Regions from separate parts of the Pseudoalteromonas sp. SG45-1 genome, predicted to be linked through region 1. Evidence: predicted binding sites of a transcription regulator. Region 1 holds the regulator's gene; each other region holds the start of a gene.
The links. Region 1 encodes sigma-54, which starts transcription at its own class of promoters, with help from an activator protein. Its sites were predicted from a motif close to GTTGGCACGNNNNTNGNNT; they were not measured.
Positions count from the first base shown of each region.

Region 1 (5,241 bases):
TGACTGGCAATACACAATCAACCATGGCAACCCTTGCTAATGTACATGTGTGCATTAAAGTAGAAAAAGAAGCTTGTTCATTGGGTCTAGCCCCTACATCAAGTACCACTGCAACGCTTGCGATGGGCGATGCCATGGCAGTTGCATTATTAGAAGCTCGCGGCTTTACAGCTGATGACTTCGCGCTATCTCACCCAGGTGGTAGTTTAGGCAAGCGCTTATTACTTACTTTAAAAGATGTTATGCACAGCGGCGCAAATACGCCTATTATTGATGTTTCACAAACAGTTAAAGATGCTCTAATAGAAATGTCAGCTAAAGGATTAGGTATGACAGCCATTGTTGATGAAAATCAGCAACTCGTAGGGTTATTTACCGATGGTGACTTACGTCGCATTTTAGAACAAAGAATTGATATTCATACAACACAAATAGATGTTGTTATGACTAAGTCATGCACTACAGCTACGCAAGATATTTTAGCCGCTGAAGCGCTCAATATTATGGAACGTAAACGTATAAATGGCCTAATCGTCGTCAATGAGAAAAACCAACCTATTGGCGCATTAAATATGCAAGACCTATTAAAAGCAGGAGTGTTATAAATGCAATTTGAAGAACTCTATCAACCGCTGAGCGATGATGCAAAAGCACGCGCTAAAAAAGTAAAACTACTTATATGCGATATTGATGGTGTATTTTCTGATGGCCGTATTTACCTTGGCAATCAAGGTGAAGAGCTAAAAGCATTTAATACAAAAGATGGTTTTGGCATTAAAGCACTTATAAACAGTGGCTTTGAAGTAGCTGTTATTACTGGTCGTCATTCACAGATAGTACAACAACGTATGAGCAGCTTAACCGTACAGCATATTTATCAAGGCCAAGAAAATAAGCTCATTGCCTATCAAGAATTAAAAGATAAACTCAACCTTAGCGATGAACAAATTGCTTATATTGGTGATGACGGTCCTGACATGCCTGTTATGGAGTTAGTAGGCTTTGCCGTTGCAGTAAATGATGCCCACCCTCTTATTAAGCGTTTGTCACATTATGTAACGCAAATGCCTGGTGGTTTTGGCGCTGTGAGAGAACTCACCGATTTGCTCATGCTTGAAAATGGTAAAGCATTGACTACACAAGGCACTAGTTCATGAATGCAGCGCGCATAATATTAAGCGTTTTATTCATTAGCTGTATGGTTTGGCTTTGGTACCCTTATTTTACACAAACAAATATTGTGCCTCAGGCTGAGCCTGAAGTTGTTGCTAAGCCTGATTACATAGCTATTGAGCTCAAACAAACAGCCTATGATGAGCAAGGTAAAATTAGCCACAAAGTCACTGCGGCTAAAATGGAGCTATACCAGCAATTAGGTTTCACGTTTTTTGAAAAACCCATTTTTACTTTATATAACGAGCAACAAACGTGGCAAATAAATGCAGACGAAGCAACATTATATGAAGATAAACAATTAATTTTAGAAGGTAATGTGGTTGCCAAAAATTTAACCGATAACGCCATGATAGACAAAATCAATGCTGATAATATTCAGGTTGATATAAAGTTATTAACAATGCGTTCGGAGCAACCCGTCATTATCACTGGACCCAATTTAAAAATCACCGGTAAAGGCCTAGAAGCCGACTTGAAAACCGAAGTGATAAAACTAATTAACCATACGCGAACCATATATTATGACCAATAAAATATTAAAATCACTTATAATTCCTACACTTATACTAGCGTTTAATAGTAGTGCTGCAGAGCAAAACACGCAACCTGCTGCCAATCAAATTTCAATAAGTGCCGACAAGCAAGAAGGTCAATTGAAAGCTAATGTGGGTATTTTTGAGAAAAACGTTGAGATTATTCACGGTAATCGCCGCATTACAGCCGATCGCCTCGAAGTACACAAACGTGATGAACTTGGTGATAATAAACAATTATTAATTGCCACAGGTAGCCCTGCGCACTTTGAAGAAAAGCAACCAGACGGCACGACTATGAGCGCCAGTGCTGACGAAGTACGTTATGATGTATCTAAGCGTTTTTTAACGCTTGTTGGTAATGCACAAGTATCGCAAGCCGGACAAAAAATAAATGCTAAAAGCATTACCTACGACATAGAGCAGCAGCTCATCAGTGCCGAAAAAGATGAAAACTCAACTGACCGCGTTCACACAATTTTAGTACCGATCGAAACTAAAAAAAGTAAAAAAGGCGATAAAGGTCAACCATGAGCACATTAAAAGCAGAACTATTGGCAAAAAGCTATAAAGGTCGTGAAGTTGTAAAAAACGTCGGCCTTGAAGTACAAGCTGGCAGTATAGTTGGCTTACTTGGCCCTAACGGTGCTGGTAAAACAACGACTTTTTATATGATTGTAGGGCTTGTTCCTAGCGACAAAGGTAAAATATCTATTGATGATAACGATATTACTCTTTTACCTATGCATAGTCGTGCTAGATTAGGCATAGGCTACTTACCACAAGAGTCATCGATTTTTAGAAAGCTGACTGTTTATCAAAACTTAATGGCCATTTTAGAAACGCGCAAAGAACTAAATAAACAAGCCAGAGAAGACACGCTCAATAACTTATTAGATGAATTTAGCATACAACACATTCGTGATAGCCAAGGTATGGCATTATCGGGGGGAGAACGTCGTCGTGTAGAAATAGCACGAGCGCTGGCAGCAGATCCTAAATTTATATTACTGGATGAACCGTTTGCCGGTGTTGACCCTATTTCGGTATTAGATATAAAGAAAATAATAGAACATCTTAAAAATCGTGGGATTGGTGTATTAATTACCGACCATAACGTAAGAGAGACCCTTGATGTTTGTGAAAAAGCCTACATTGTTTCTCATGGGGAGCTGATTGCATCAGGTACTCCAGAACACGTATTAAATGATAAAACAGTACGCGATGTTTACTTAGGCGAGCAATTTAGGCTGTAACATTTACGCCATGTCTTTAAGCATCTGCTAGTATTAATTATAACAACATAAAAGGATTGTTAGAGATACATGAGGCAATCACTACAGCTGCGCATGGGCCAGCAACTTACAATGACTCCACAGTTGCAACAAGCTATTCGTTTGTTGCAACTCAGTACATTGGATCTCCAGCAAGAAATACAAGAAGCTCTCGACAGTAATCCACTATTAGAGGTTGAAGAGGCAGACTATTCCGAAGACGCTGCTGGTAAAAACGAGCAAAAAGCTGATACCGATGACATAACTGTTAGCGCATCTGCTGATGATGCTCCGAGCGAATACGAACAAGATACTGGTGAAGCACTTGCAAAAGACACGCTAAGTGACGACATGGCTATGGATGTCAGTTGGGATGAGTACATGAGTGCCGCTCCTGCAGCCTCATCAGGTCCAATGCCTGAAGACGAATCAATATACCAAGGCGCCTCTACTGAAACGCTCCATGAGTATTTAATGTGGCAATTACAACTAACGCCATTTAGCCCTACAGACGAAGCTATTGCTATTGCTATTGTAGAAGCTGTCGATGATTCAGGTATTTTAACACTAAGCTGCGAAGAGATTTTAGAAAGCTTTAATCAAGAAAACGAAGATGATAACGAAGTCGAACTTGATGAAATTGAAGCGGTATTAAAACGCATCCAACTGTTTGATCCTGTTGGTATTGCTGCACGTAGTTTACAAGAGTGTTTGTGTATTCAGCTTAATCAATTTGATAAAGAAACACCTTATATTAATGAAACGAAAATGATTTTAACCGAGCATATTGATCTATTAGCAGCTCGCGACTATCGTACATTAATGAAAAAAACTAAGCTCAAAGAAGAAGAGCTTAAAGAAGTAATGACACTAATACATACTCTCAACCCAAAACCTGCAGATACTATTGTAAGGGAAGAATCTGAGTATGTTATTCCTGATGTGTCAGTTAAAAAAATTAAAGGCCGCTGGGTTGTCGAATTAAACCCAGATAGCATGCCTAAAATTCGTGTTAATAGCCAATACGCAGCAATGTCTCGCACTGTAAAATCAAGTGGCGACAGCCAGTTTATTCGCTCACATTTACAAGAAGCTAAATGGTTTATTAAAAGCTTAGAAAGTAGAAACGACACGCTATTAAAAGTTACTAATTGTATTGTTAAGCAACAACAAGGCTTTTTTGAACATGGCCCTGAAGCCATGAAACCAATGGTTTTAAATGATGTTGCTGAAATGGTAGAAATGCACGAATCGACAATTTCTCGCGTAACTACTCAAAAGTACATGCATACACCCCGTGGTATATTTGAGCTTAAATATTTTTTCTCAAGCCATGTAAGTACTGAAAACGGTGGTGAATGTTCATCTACAGCAATACGTGCGCTTATCCGAAAATTAATCGCAGCAGAAAACTCAGCAAAACCATTGAGTGATAGCAAAATAGCGGATATATTGGCTGAGCAAGGAATTAAAGTAGCGAGACGTACAATCGCAAAATACCGCGAATCTCTTGCTATTCCACCGTCAAATCAGCGTAAAAGTCTGATTTAAGACGCTAAACTAAGAGGGTAATGCTTATGCAACTAAACTTAACTGGTCGTCACGTAGAATTAACCGATTCACTAAGAGACTATATTAATACTAAATTTGCGAAGCTTGAAAGACACTCTGATCATATTAATAATGTTCATGTCATTCTCGATGTAGAAAAATTAAATCAAAAAGCAGAAGCCACAATACACGTAAGCGGTGCTGAGCTATTTGCCTCTACAGAACATCAAGATATGTATGCCGCTATTGACTCGTTGATCGACAAGCTCGATCGCCAAGTAATCAAACACAAAGAGAAGCTTGCTCGACACTAATATGATGAAATTAAGTTCACTTATATGCCAGGACTGCAGCAAAGCTGCGGTCCTTTTTAATAGCAAAAAAAGAATTTTAGAGTTCATTAGCGAACTTGCTCACGACAAACTTCCGTATTTACCGCAACAAGATATTCTTAATGCTTTAATGAGCAGAGAGAAATTAGGTAGTACAGGTATAGGACGTGGCATTGCTATTCCTCATGGAAGAATGAGCGGTGCAGAAGAGCCTTTGGCTTTAGTGCTCGTTAGCGAAACTCCAATAAACTTTGATGCAATCGATAATCGCCCTGTTGATATTTTTGTCGCACTCATCATACCAGATGGCGATAACCAGCAGCACTTAAAGACTCTAGCAACCATTGCTGATAAACTAAACAACAAAGATTTTTG
Region 1 is NZ_JACJEP010000003.1:87,509-92,749, forward strand. Features, by position in the region: gene H5117_RS04125 (KpsF/GutQ family sugar-phosphate isomerase) at 1-605, shown strand, start outside; gene kdsC (3-deoxy-manno-octulosonate-8-phosphatase KdsC) at 606-1,157, shown strand; gene lptC (LPS export ABC transporter periplasmic protein LptC) at 1,154-1,708, shown strand; gene lptA (lipopolysaccharide transport periplasmic protein LptA) at 1,698-2,243, shown strand; gene lptB (LPS export ABC transporter ATP-binding protein) at 2,240-2,965, shown strand; gene H5117_RS04150 (RNA polymerase factor sigma-54) at 3,035-4,534, shown strand; gene hpf (ribosome hibernation promoting factor) at 4,561-4,848, shown strand; gene ptsN (PTS IIA-like nitrogen regulatory protein PtsN) at 4,853-5,241, shown strand, end outside.

Region 2 (5,241 bases), on a different contig from region 1:
GCGCTTAATAAACGCGTGCACAAAGCACTGCAAAAGCAGTTTATTGAACGCACCATAGATAAACGTTATGTCGCATTAGTTAATGGTAACGTAGCTGAGGATAGCGGAGTAATTGATTTACCCTTAGTGCTCGACTTTGATGATAAACCGCGCCAAATGGTATGTTATAAACACGGTAAGCCATCACTTACTACCTGGCACGTTTTAGAGCGTAACAACAATATTACCCGATTACAGTTATATCCTAAAACAGGGCGAACTCATCAACTAAGAGTGCATTGTGCGCACAGTTCAGGTTTAAACATGCCAATTATAGGCGACACACATTATGGGAAAAAAGCCGATAGATTACATTTACATGCAGAATACTTAGCATTTACTCACCCAATTACACTTAAACGATTAGAATTTGAAGTAGCCGCAGATTTTTAACAAAAGCACATAAACCGCTACCACTAAAACGTACAAATATTGGCTTTTATTAATTAAATTGATATTGTTTATGGTCTTATTTTTTTCAATGATGAGTATAAGAAACAGTTCAAACCCAAGTTTATTAAGCAATGCGAAAAAGTATTTCAATAATAAAAATAAATCAGCAAAGGATTAACATGGCTAACAATACACAAATAAAGATTTTAGGTAATACTTTATGGGCAAAGTATATTGTTCTCCTTTTATTTTTACTTTTTAGTAAACTTGCCTCTGCTAACGGCGATTCATTAAATGCAACTTCACATGCGCTAGACTTTGACACGACTCAAACTCTCATCAATAACATAAAACTAAATGAATTAGACTATCTTCAAAATGGAGACAAACTCACTCAAGCGTTTAAAATAAGCAAAGATCAAAATTGGGAAAAGCTTCATCTAGAAGCGGCCGCTTTGTATGCGGAGTTACTTTTTAGACAAGAAAAATACGCAGCGTTAAATACTCACTTATCCTATTACTTAAAGAACAAAGAGTTACCAAACCAAAAAAGTGTGTATTTATTATTTCTCGAATCACAACTCAAGTCTCTAGCGAGGGATGCAAACCCAGCTCCAGCACACACGCTAGCCACAAAATTAGAAGAGAGCTTGCAACAGCATTCATCTAAAGAAAAAATTATTATTTTACGAGCACTTGCTTACTATTACACCGATACTGATGCATTGAAAAAGACCCTAAATGTTGCACTAGAAGGGCTAGAATTAGCATTAAAAGATGACGACTCAGCATCTCAGGGATACTTTTTTAGAAAAATAGCCGATGCATATAATTATCTAAACGAAAAAGACAAAGCCATATATTATGCAAAAAAAGCGGTTGCAGCATATGAGCAAACACAAGATGGGCTTTTTACTGCAAAAGCATATTGGAGTTTAGGCAATATATTGCTCGAGATAAAAAAACCTAAAGATGCCTTAATATACCTAGACAAAGCATTGCTCTATTTTAAAAAAGCTAATATGCAAAAAGGCTTAACCTTTGCCCAATACTCAATTGCTAGCATTGAGTACTTACAAGCAAACTACGATAAAGCTTTAACTTTAACTAAAGAGAACATTGAGCTTGCTCGTTCTGCAGGTGTACACGACATGCAACTCGCATCGCTCATTTTGTTAGCTGACATATATATAAAACTAGATTTACTTGATCAAGCAAATGAAGCAAACGATGAGGTATTTTTAAACTTAGATAAATTCAGCCGCAGTATTTATAAAGCCGATTTTTTAAGTAAACGCTATGAGCTAAAGCGACGCCTCAACTACACTGACGAGGCTTTTGAAGCAATTGAACAAAAGCTCCTTTATACAAAAGAACACTACGAAGCTACCAGTGAAAGTAATATAAAAACACTACAGGTACAGTTTGAAGTAAAAGAAAAAGAAGAAAAAATACAGCAACTAGAGTACGCAAAAGACATTAGTGAACTACAAGCTAAAGAAGAGTACCAACAAAAAATAATTTGGCGACTTAGCGCTGCTATAGCGTTTATTTTAGTGATTGCTTCATTATTTTTATTTTATCGGCAAGCTCGACAACGTCAAAAATATCACGATATTTCATTAACAGATTATCTAACAAATAGCCCTAATCGCAGAGGAATAATGCGCGCAGCAGAAGCAAAGCTCAGTGAAGGTAAAATGACGATAGCAATTGTTGACTTAGACTACTTTAAAAAAGTTAACGACCAATTTGGTCACGATGTTGGAGATTTAGTTCTTATTTCCTTTGTAAAGGCTGCAAAAGAAACACTAAGTGGTGATCATCAGTTTGGCCGCTACGGCGGCGAAGAATGGTTGTTTGCACTAAATTCGGTTGACGAACTAGCTATTCGAGATATCTTTGACCAGCTCGCCACTAGGTTTACCGAGCATTGTAGTAATATAAAAGACCTTCCTAGTGATACAAAAATCACTTTTAGTGTGGGAGCCTCTGTAAGTAGCCCTTTAAAAAACACACTAGATGTTCTTATTAAGCATGCAGATAAATTACTTTATAAAGCAAAAGAAAACGGAAGAAACCAAGTCGTTGTTGATTAAATACAGCTAAAAGTACTTGCTCAGTTAATTGACTAAAGTCCATCTAAAACCATCTGTTTAATTTTATGTGCTTTTACAAAATGATCTAATTTATGGGTGTGTATCCACCAAGTAGCAGCTTCCATAAGTAGCTCTGGGTCGTCGTTTTTATTAGCAAAAAATGCATAAAAAGAAAGCCCTACATTTTCGCCTTTAACTGCTATTTTTTTATCGCACACGGTAATTATTTTTGCTCTTAGTACTTCCCTCATACATACCTTATTTAATTATATTTTTACTATTAAAATACGCCATTTAAAAAGCTAACGATTAGCTGTAAAAGGCTTCTATCAACCAAGCCATGATTCTCAAGCTCTTTATTAGGCGTATTTACTTTTGCAGCTTTGCATTCATTATCTAGTGTCTCATTTTTACGTGTATCGGTTTCGTATGCAATATCTGCTTGTTCCATACATTTTGCCGAGCCTGCGTAAGGCTTCGCCGCACAAGCGCTTAGTAATAAAAAAAGTGGAATTGCTATCAATAATTGCTTCATAACTAATCCTATTTTTACGCAACTTATTTACTTTAAATTACAGTTGCAAGTTAGCCTATTTACTTTTCTACCACCATTACAAAAAATTCAAAAAAGAACGTACCGATGGCATCAAAAAAAGTGTTATTTTTTTCATCCTTTTTAATTTGTGCGCTAATGCATTGATTGTAAACCTGTGAGCTTGTTTGAGCGCCATTTCGATCAACCATTTCAGCCTCTTCAATGCATAAGTTAGGGTCAGAACGCGGGGCTGTACTACATGCACTCAGTAAAGCGCACAGCAATAATGCGGCGACGGGGCTTTTTATGTTCATCCTTAAACTATCCTATTAAGTTAACGTGCTACCTGCATTTATGTGTGAGAGTAATATATAGGTTGTACCCAAATAACACTGGCACTTTATCACTGCAATAAAATAAACAACCAGTAAATATTTGTAAGGTTCTGTAGGGATTTATACTCACTTTTATAATTGAACTGCGCGAAAGCCTGAAATTATTGCATTCATATCACTGTAAAATTTACAGTGATCGCAGCCAAAGAATAAAAAATAAAATTAAATTTATTAAAATACAATAACTTAATATTTGGCATTTAGTTTGCTAGTTAATGATATAAGCAAATAAATTGTAAAAGGACTAGTTATGAATATTTTTGAAGCACTACGTCATGACCATGACAAACAACGAGAATTGGTAGATGCGCTTATTCAAACACACGGCGACACAGAGCAGCGCCACACGCTAATGGATGAGCTAAAAACAGAATTAGAAAATCACGCAAAATTTGAAGAACGTTACTTTTATAACCCACTTATGTTTGATGACTTAACTCATGAAAAAGCGCGCCACAGCGTAGCTGAACATCACGAAATTGATGAATTAATTGAACAACTTGAAGATACCGAAATGAGCTCGTCTGCATGGTTAGTTGCAGCTAAAAAGCTACACCATTTGGTACATCATCATTTAAGTGAAGAAGAACACGAAGTGTTTCAATTAGCGGGTAAAGCACTTACCGAAGGGCAAAAAGAGAGCCTTGCTGAGCAATACAACGACGCTATGCATTAGTTGTAAACACGCAAACCGACTTCCACACACTCCCTGTGTACTTATTGGTTATAAGCCTTATGGCTTATAACCAATTTTTTTGCATGTACTTTATTACTTTACAGTAAATTTCACGTCTTGGTCGCGTAATAAGTAAAGTGCAAAACACGCAGCCCACATTGGCCATGCAGTAAAGAATAATAAGTTATTAAAGCCATCTATGTACTGGTTGTAAGAAGAAAGCGTAGATAAGCCATGCATTACAAAAATGATACCGTACGTTATACGCTTTTTAATACCTGCTAAAAATGCTAAAACAAGCACTAACTGCACCGCACCAATAATGTAAGCCACTATATCTGTAGAGCCACTAATACCGTAAAAATGTTCAAAAATACGTGCGCTATGCCCAGGATTAACAAACTTATCGAATGTCCACATAACCATTACAATAAACACGCCTAAACGCAAAGATAAAAGTGACCACTGCAAACGGTTTTGCACATCAGAATTCATTGAACCTGTCATAAAATTTCCTTAAATGAATATTAATAAACGTAGAAGTAACCTAGACCGTATAAGTTATTTTTTATTTCAAAAATTTTTAATTAAATTCATTAGTTAAGCCATGCAGTACTAAAAGTGAAGCTTATTTAAGTAATTTAAAAATGCTGCATAAAAGTTAACTCTTTTAAAATGTTAGCAGGTTGAAAGTAGTCTATAATTAAAAATTCTATTAAAAGCATATATTTACATTCAGTCTAGTACAATCGCTGTATTAATATTTTATCAACTAATAAAACAATACTACTTAATTACCATCTTTATAATGCATCTGTTTTGTTATGTTCTAAAAAACAAAAAGAATCAAAATTTTACTGAAAGTTATTTTTAATCCTTTCGGTCTTTATCGCCAACAACATTTTAACCGTAGAGAGAAAACGTTTGAAACACGCATATTTAGCACTTTCCCTAGCCACCATATTAAATACACCACTTAATGCTTTTGCAGCCGAAGAATCAAAAACAGCAAAAGAAGGCGCAATTGAGCGTATTGAGGTGGCAGGCCAAGTTATTAAATCTCAAGGTCTTTCGGTTAAAAATGCCACTGTAGACGGCCCTTTT
Region 2 is NZ_JACJEP010000005.1:107,027-112,267, reverse strand. Features, by position in the region: gene H5117_RS06590 (RluA family pseudouridine synthase) at 1-432, shown strand, start outside; gene H5117_RS06585 (GGDEF domain-containing protein) at 612-2,531, shown strand; gene H5117_RS06580 (DUF6500 family protein) at 2,564-2,782, opposite strand; gene H5117_RS06575 (hypothetical protein) at 2,812-3,066, opposite strand; gene H5117_RS06570 (hypothetical protein) at 3,126-3,380, opposite strand; gene H5117_RS06565 (hemerythrin domain-containing protein) at 3,712-4,137, shown strand; gene H5117_RS06560 (hypothetical protein) at 4,231-4,644, opposite strand; gene H5117_RS06555 (TonB-dependent siderophore receptor) at 5,062-5,241, shown strand, end outside.
Region 2: a site for sigma-54 is predicted at 3,654-3,672, ahead of H5117_RS06565 (hemerythrin domain-containing protein). Genes of this name have one in related genera too.

Region 3 (5,241 bases), on a different contig from region 1:
TTGGCTTTAGTAATATCTCATTTAAATCATATTTTTCTTTCACATCGCGAATAACCTTTTTATTTTTTCGAGAAAATATGAATACCCCTGGCCCCATACTACTCATTCCAATACCCTTAACATGTTCATTTTCAAGCATAGAAAAAATATTTTTAACATTAGAACCACTGTATTGAACCTCAGCCAATTTCCATGCTGTGTTTCTTATTAAATCGATTGCTTCAATAAATGTTTCATAATTTTTGTCTGCTAATGATGCTGAAACCATAAATATTGCGTTATAGCATGCTTCAAAAGAGTCTATTTTAGCGATAGGAGTAATGGCATTAAAAAAATCAGCCTCTTGCTGCCCGAAGTTATTAAACATACCTTTTGGATAAAGAAATACTATATCGCCAAAAGGATAGCTTTTTTGAAAAAGTAAAGTTGGAATTTTGTTGGGTTCAACCAAGGCCGAAGGTAAATGCGGTTTATTTTCAGATTGTATTCCTGTATCAAATACGAATCCCCCAGTAAAATATGAATGAAGACCCACCCCAGAAGTTCCACCTCTACCCGATAGTACTTGCAAAAATTGAGACGTATAGTCATACCTATTGATAATCAAAAGCGCTTCAATGGCAGCTAGAGTTATAGCTGTACCACTCCCTAAACCAATATGTGGTAGAGGGGCATTATATAAACATGCTTCTAAACCATGAGGAAGCTTTAGGTCTTTTCTTATTTGCTCAAGTTTTATAACTATTCTATCTAATGTAGGCCTAAGCTCTTGAGAAGCAGGTTTAAATTCAATAATACTGGATTTTTTACCTATTAATTTAAAGCCTGTATCAACAGCCATTCCAAACCCACCATTGCATCTAAACGAGCACTGGTGCATTGCAATTAAGTTAAAATGAAGTCTTAACGGAACACTAATCGAAACTTTTTGCATTTTCCCACTCAGTATCGAAAAATTTCTTATAAGGGGCTACAAAACTAGCATTTGAACGAAAATGTATTGAAGGTAAGTATTTTCCTCTTTCATTTTTGAAGTAAGGCCCTATTACTGCGTCTTTATCAGTAATAAATAGATTGTGATTGGGCTCATGCTCATAAAACTTTACCTGGAAGCGTTGATTATATTTATCAGTAAGGCGTTTAATCGCTCGTTTACTGATGTCATATGAGGGCTGCTCTTCTGGCTCTAGAAAATCCCGGTGGGTCAGCAGCATTCTCACTGTTAGCTTTTGATTGCCATCCAGCTTTTTTATAAGAAAATTATCTTCAGCTTCTTCTTCGCAAAAATCTTCAAAGAAACGCTTAGAGGTGTGAAATATCAGGTCAAATTTAGCATCGGCTTTATTTATTAATCGAGAGTAGTATTTCTTATCACCTCTGGTGCTAAGAAACTCTAAAACACCACAATCCTCAAGCTTTTCATTATTTCGGTAATTTTTATAGCCAATCAAAAACTGAACTAAGGAAACTAAAGATGATATTGCCATACCACCTACAATTGGTGCCCACTTTTGATCGAACACCTCCATGGCATATAAGATAAGTAGAACAGTAGTTATTGAAAATAAAGAAATAAGAACAATTAATGATAAAGAAATATTTACTTTTCGTCCGTGCATCTATAGTCCGTTATGTGTTTGATTATTTGTTAAAACTATACTGTATTAATTCAGTGTGGTAAATTCAAAAGTAGCACAGAGGTAGCACAGGGTAATTTCTGTTAGTAGGTGTTTACTTGGAAAGCGTGTAAAAGTGGTGGCCCCTCCCAGACTCGAACTGGGGACCTAACGATTATGAGTCGTGTGCTCTAACCAACTGAGCTAAGGGGCCAACTTTATATAACTGCTAGGCAGTTAATTTTTGAAGCGTTCAGTCACAGAGCGACTAAAGCGGGTTGCAGTATAAAAACTTTTTAGGTGCTTGTCACTACCAAAAACCTTTATTTTAACAATCAACAAGCTAACTGCTTAAATAGTAATCTTTTAAGTGGGCATAAACATAAAATGTAAGATATTTACCGTGCTATTCACTGCATTAAATTATAAACAAAACCTATCCCATATAGTCTTTTATATTTAACCCTCTACTTTTTAAGCAAAGCTAACATATATGTGTAGGCATACAAGGCTGTAAAAAATATGCTTGGGGCTACTGTCAGTGCCAGATTAGGTGTCTGATTAACTACATTTACCATAATCACTAAGCTCGATTGAACAGTAATCGGAATAATAGGCGCAAAAAGTACGCCTGCTATTTTTTTATTACTTAAATACGAGGCACTAGAGTTAATTGCATTATTAAAACTTTGTCGTATTGCTACGTTTTGTGGTGTTTTAGAATGAAACATACAAATAATTGGAGTTACGAACGCAAGCGTTACATAACTAAACTTATACTTGTTGACGACCCTTTCTAAAATAAAGGTAAAAAACAGCGTTACAAATCCACTATACAAACCTTGCACTAATGCAGCTTGAAGAGTGACCGATTTAGCAATGTCTGCCGCGCTATTTGCCCAGAAGGCCCAACTAAAATAAAAAACGAATGACACAACGCCTGACATTATAAGTCGAATATTCAATTAACTACCTCAACATGCCTAAAAACCTAGTTTAATGATAACACTAGAAGTGAAGGTAATATTGTCACTAAATAATAAGGTATTTGATTGTATATTATGGATGTATAAACACACTAATGTTGAAGATTTCCTAAATGGCATCAAATCAGAATCTGAGCGCGACTGTTAGCTGGAAAGCTTATTAGTAAACAATAAGTATAGTTTTAAAATAATATTGGGAGTGAGTTAAGGAAGTGAATTAATGGGTTGAAGAGTTTTAAAAAATGGATTTAATCTAAAAACTTTCTAAAAACTAATATTGTGAGCCGATCGGTACTAAAGTATTTAGCTAAACCTCAGTAGTCGGCTTACACAATATATAATCTGTCATTATTTTTTCGCAATAATGTAGATTGCATGTATTAACCCTGGGAAATAACCTAGCAGTGTTAATAGAATATTTAACCAAAAATGCATACCTAAGCCAACTTGCAAAAACACACCTAATGGCGGTAATAAAACCGAAAGTATTATACGAATAATATCCATGATCAAACTCCATTTAAATTAAACATTGAAAAGACTTAAAGCCCAGTATTACTGGGCCTTAACTATACTGTATTATTCAGCAACAATAGCTAGTTTATCAACTACGTCGCGAACATCTTCAGCATTTTTAGCAATTTTAACTGCTAGTTGCTTTTCAGCTTCAGACTCTACAGAGCCATTCAGAGTTACCACACCGTTGTCGGTATCAACATCAATGTCTGTACCACCTACTTCTGAGTCAAACAGGAAGCGAGTTGTGATTACAGTGGTGATTTTAGCGTCCGTTAGGTCGTTATCATCATCGTCCATCATGTCGTTGTTTTTATCTTCGGTGTCCATGCTTTTAACAACAGTAAGGCTGTTATCAACATCAGTTACACCATCTAGGCTAAGTACAAGTTCTTCTGCTAGCTCTTTATCGAGTTCGCTATTAACTTTACCTGTAAGTACTACCTTGCCATTTTTTACATCAGTGTTAATGTCAAAGTTGTTTAGATTAGTGTTCATAAGTAGAACGGTTTCTGCCTTACCATCAATCCAAGCATCTTTACTTTCGTTTTCCCAGCTGTTTGCTTGGGCACCCATAGCCGTAGTACCAAGAACTAGAGCTGCGATAATAGATTTGTTAAATGTTTTCATAATCTTTCTCCTTTTGATTAAAGACACTTTAACTAATGCGAGCTTCAGGCCAACTTTATTTACCCTTTAAATTCAACGGTTTGAATTAATTAAGAGATTAAACCTTATCTATGTTTGTGTAACTATTTACAGGCTACTCGGTAAAACTTTCTCAAATAGTGAAAATAGCTAGATAATTGCTCTTTTGGTTAATCTATCGTTAATATAACAAAACAAAAAACACCGTTAAATAATAACCAATTGATTATTAATGAAATTATATTTGGTACGCGGTTTGCAATCTAACTACAATAGCAGTATCAATAGTAAATATAAGAAGGAATAACTCATGTCTGTAAAAGTTGAAGACCGCCCAATAGAGCAAGTACGCGAACAAGTGATTGATCAATTAATTTATAATTACAGTCATGGTGTTATTTCTGTTGATGCATTCGAAAGACGTTTAGATAATGCGATGGATGCACCTAATAACGAAGCTCTGCTAGCCTTAGTAGAAGACTTAACACTTAATACCGATCAGCAATATAAAGCAGAAAAACAATCGCAATTTACACCACATTATAGTGCACAGCAAAACAGTGATGATGATTTTACATTACGCAGTATTTTAGGATCTAACGAGCGAAGTGGTCAGTGGGTTGTGCCAAAAAATATATATTTGAGTAACTTTATGGGATCGGTGGTGCTTGATTTTACCGATGCTATTTTTGCGCATCAAAATGTAACTATTCACGTTAACTGTATTTTTGGTAGCGATGAAATTTACGTACCAGAGCATGTCAATGTAGTGTCTAAAATGTTTTGTATTTTAAGTAGCCTTGAAAATAAATCTGTGTCGCTTAACAAACGCCAAGGCCCTACAATTCATATTGAAGGAAAGGCAGTAATGGGCTCGGTTGAGGTAAAAATAAAGCGCACAATTAAAGAAAAATTTATGAGCTTTGCAAATGAGCTAAAAACCCAGTTTGGCACGGGTAATAATAATCGCTCACTATAATTGAGTAGCAGCACTTTAGCGTGCTGCTTAGTATTTTATTATAAATCGTTATTTCGCTCGCTTGGTATATCACTTAAATACTCTACAAACTCAACTTCAAACCCTGCAGGATCAATAAAGTAGACATTCTTTCTGAAAGGATTCTCGTTACCTTGCTTGCTTAGAGTAAAACCCACTTTATTTAAGCGCATTACTACTGCGCTTAAATTATTAGTTACATAAGCAAAGTGTGCAAAACCAACTTGATGGCCCGATAAGTTTCTGTTTTCACCCTCACCATGACTGCTTATCGCAATATAATGCGTGTCATCCCCAAAGTGTACCCAGCGTCTTGGTTTTCCATGCCAATCGCCTCTGCCCTCACTTCTAATCGACCAATGTGGAAATACAGCGCGATAAAATGTAAGCATACTATCTATATCACTCGCGACTAAGTTTACGTGCTCTAAATACATAATGTTATCCTATCAGTTAAGTTAGGAGCACGATAAAACCT
Region 3 is NZ_JACJEP010000006.1:104,616-109,856, reverse strand. Features, by position in the region: gene H5117_RS07710 (hypothetical protein) at 1-880, opposite strand, end outside; gene H5117_RS07705 (hypothetical protein) at 915-1,619, opposite strand; tRNA gene H5117_RS07700 (tRNA-Ile) at 1,754-1,830, opposite strand; gene H5117_RS07695 (hypothetical protein) at 2,084-2,581, opposite strand; gene H5117_RS07690 (YqaE/Pmp3 family membrane protein) at 2,951-3,109, opposite strand; gene H5117_RS07685 (BON domain-containing protein) at 3,182-3,748, opposite strand; gene H5117_RS07680 (LiaF domain-containing protein) at 4,077-4,745, shown strand; gene H5117_RS07675 (VOC family protein) at 4,784-5,200, opposite strand.
Region 3: a site for sigma-54 is predicted at 3,784-3,802, ahead of H5117_RS07685 (BON domain-containing protein). Genes of this name have one in related genera too.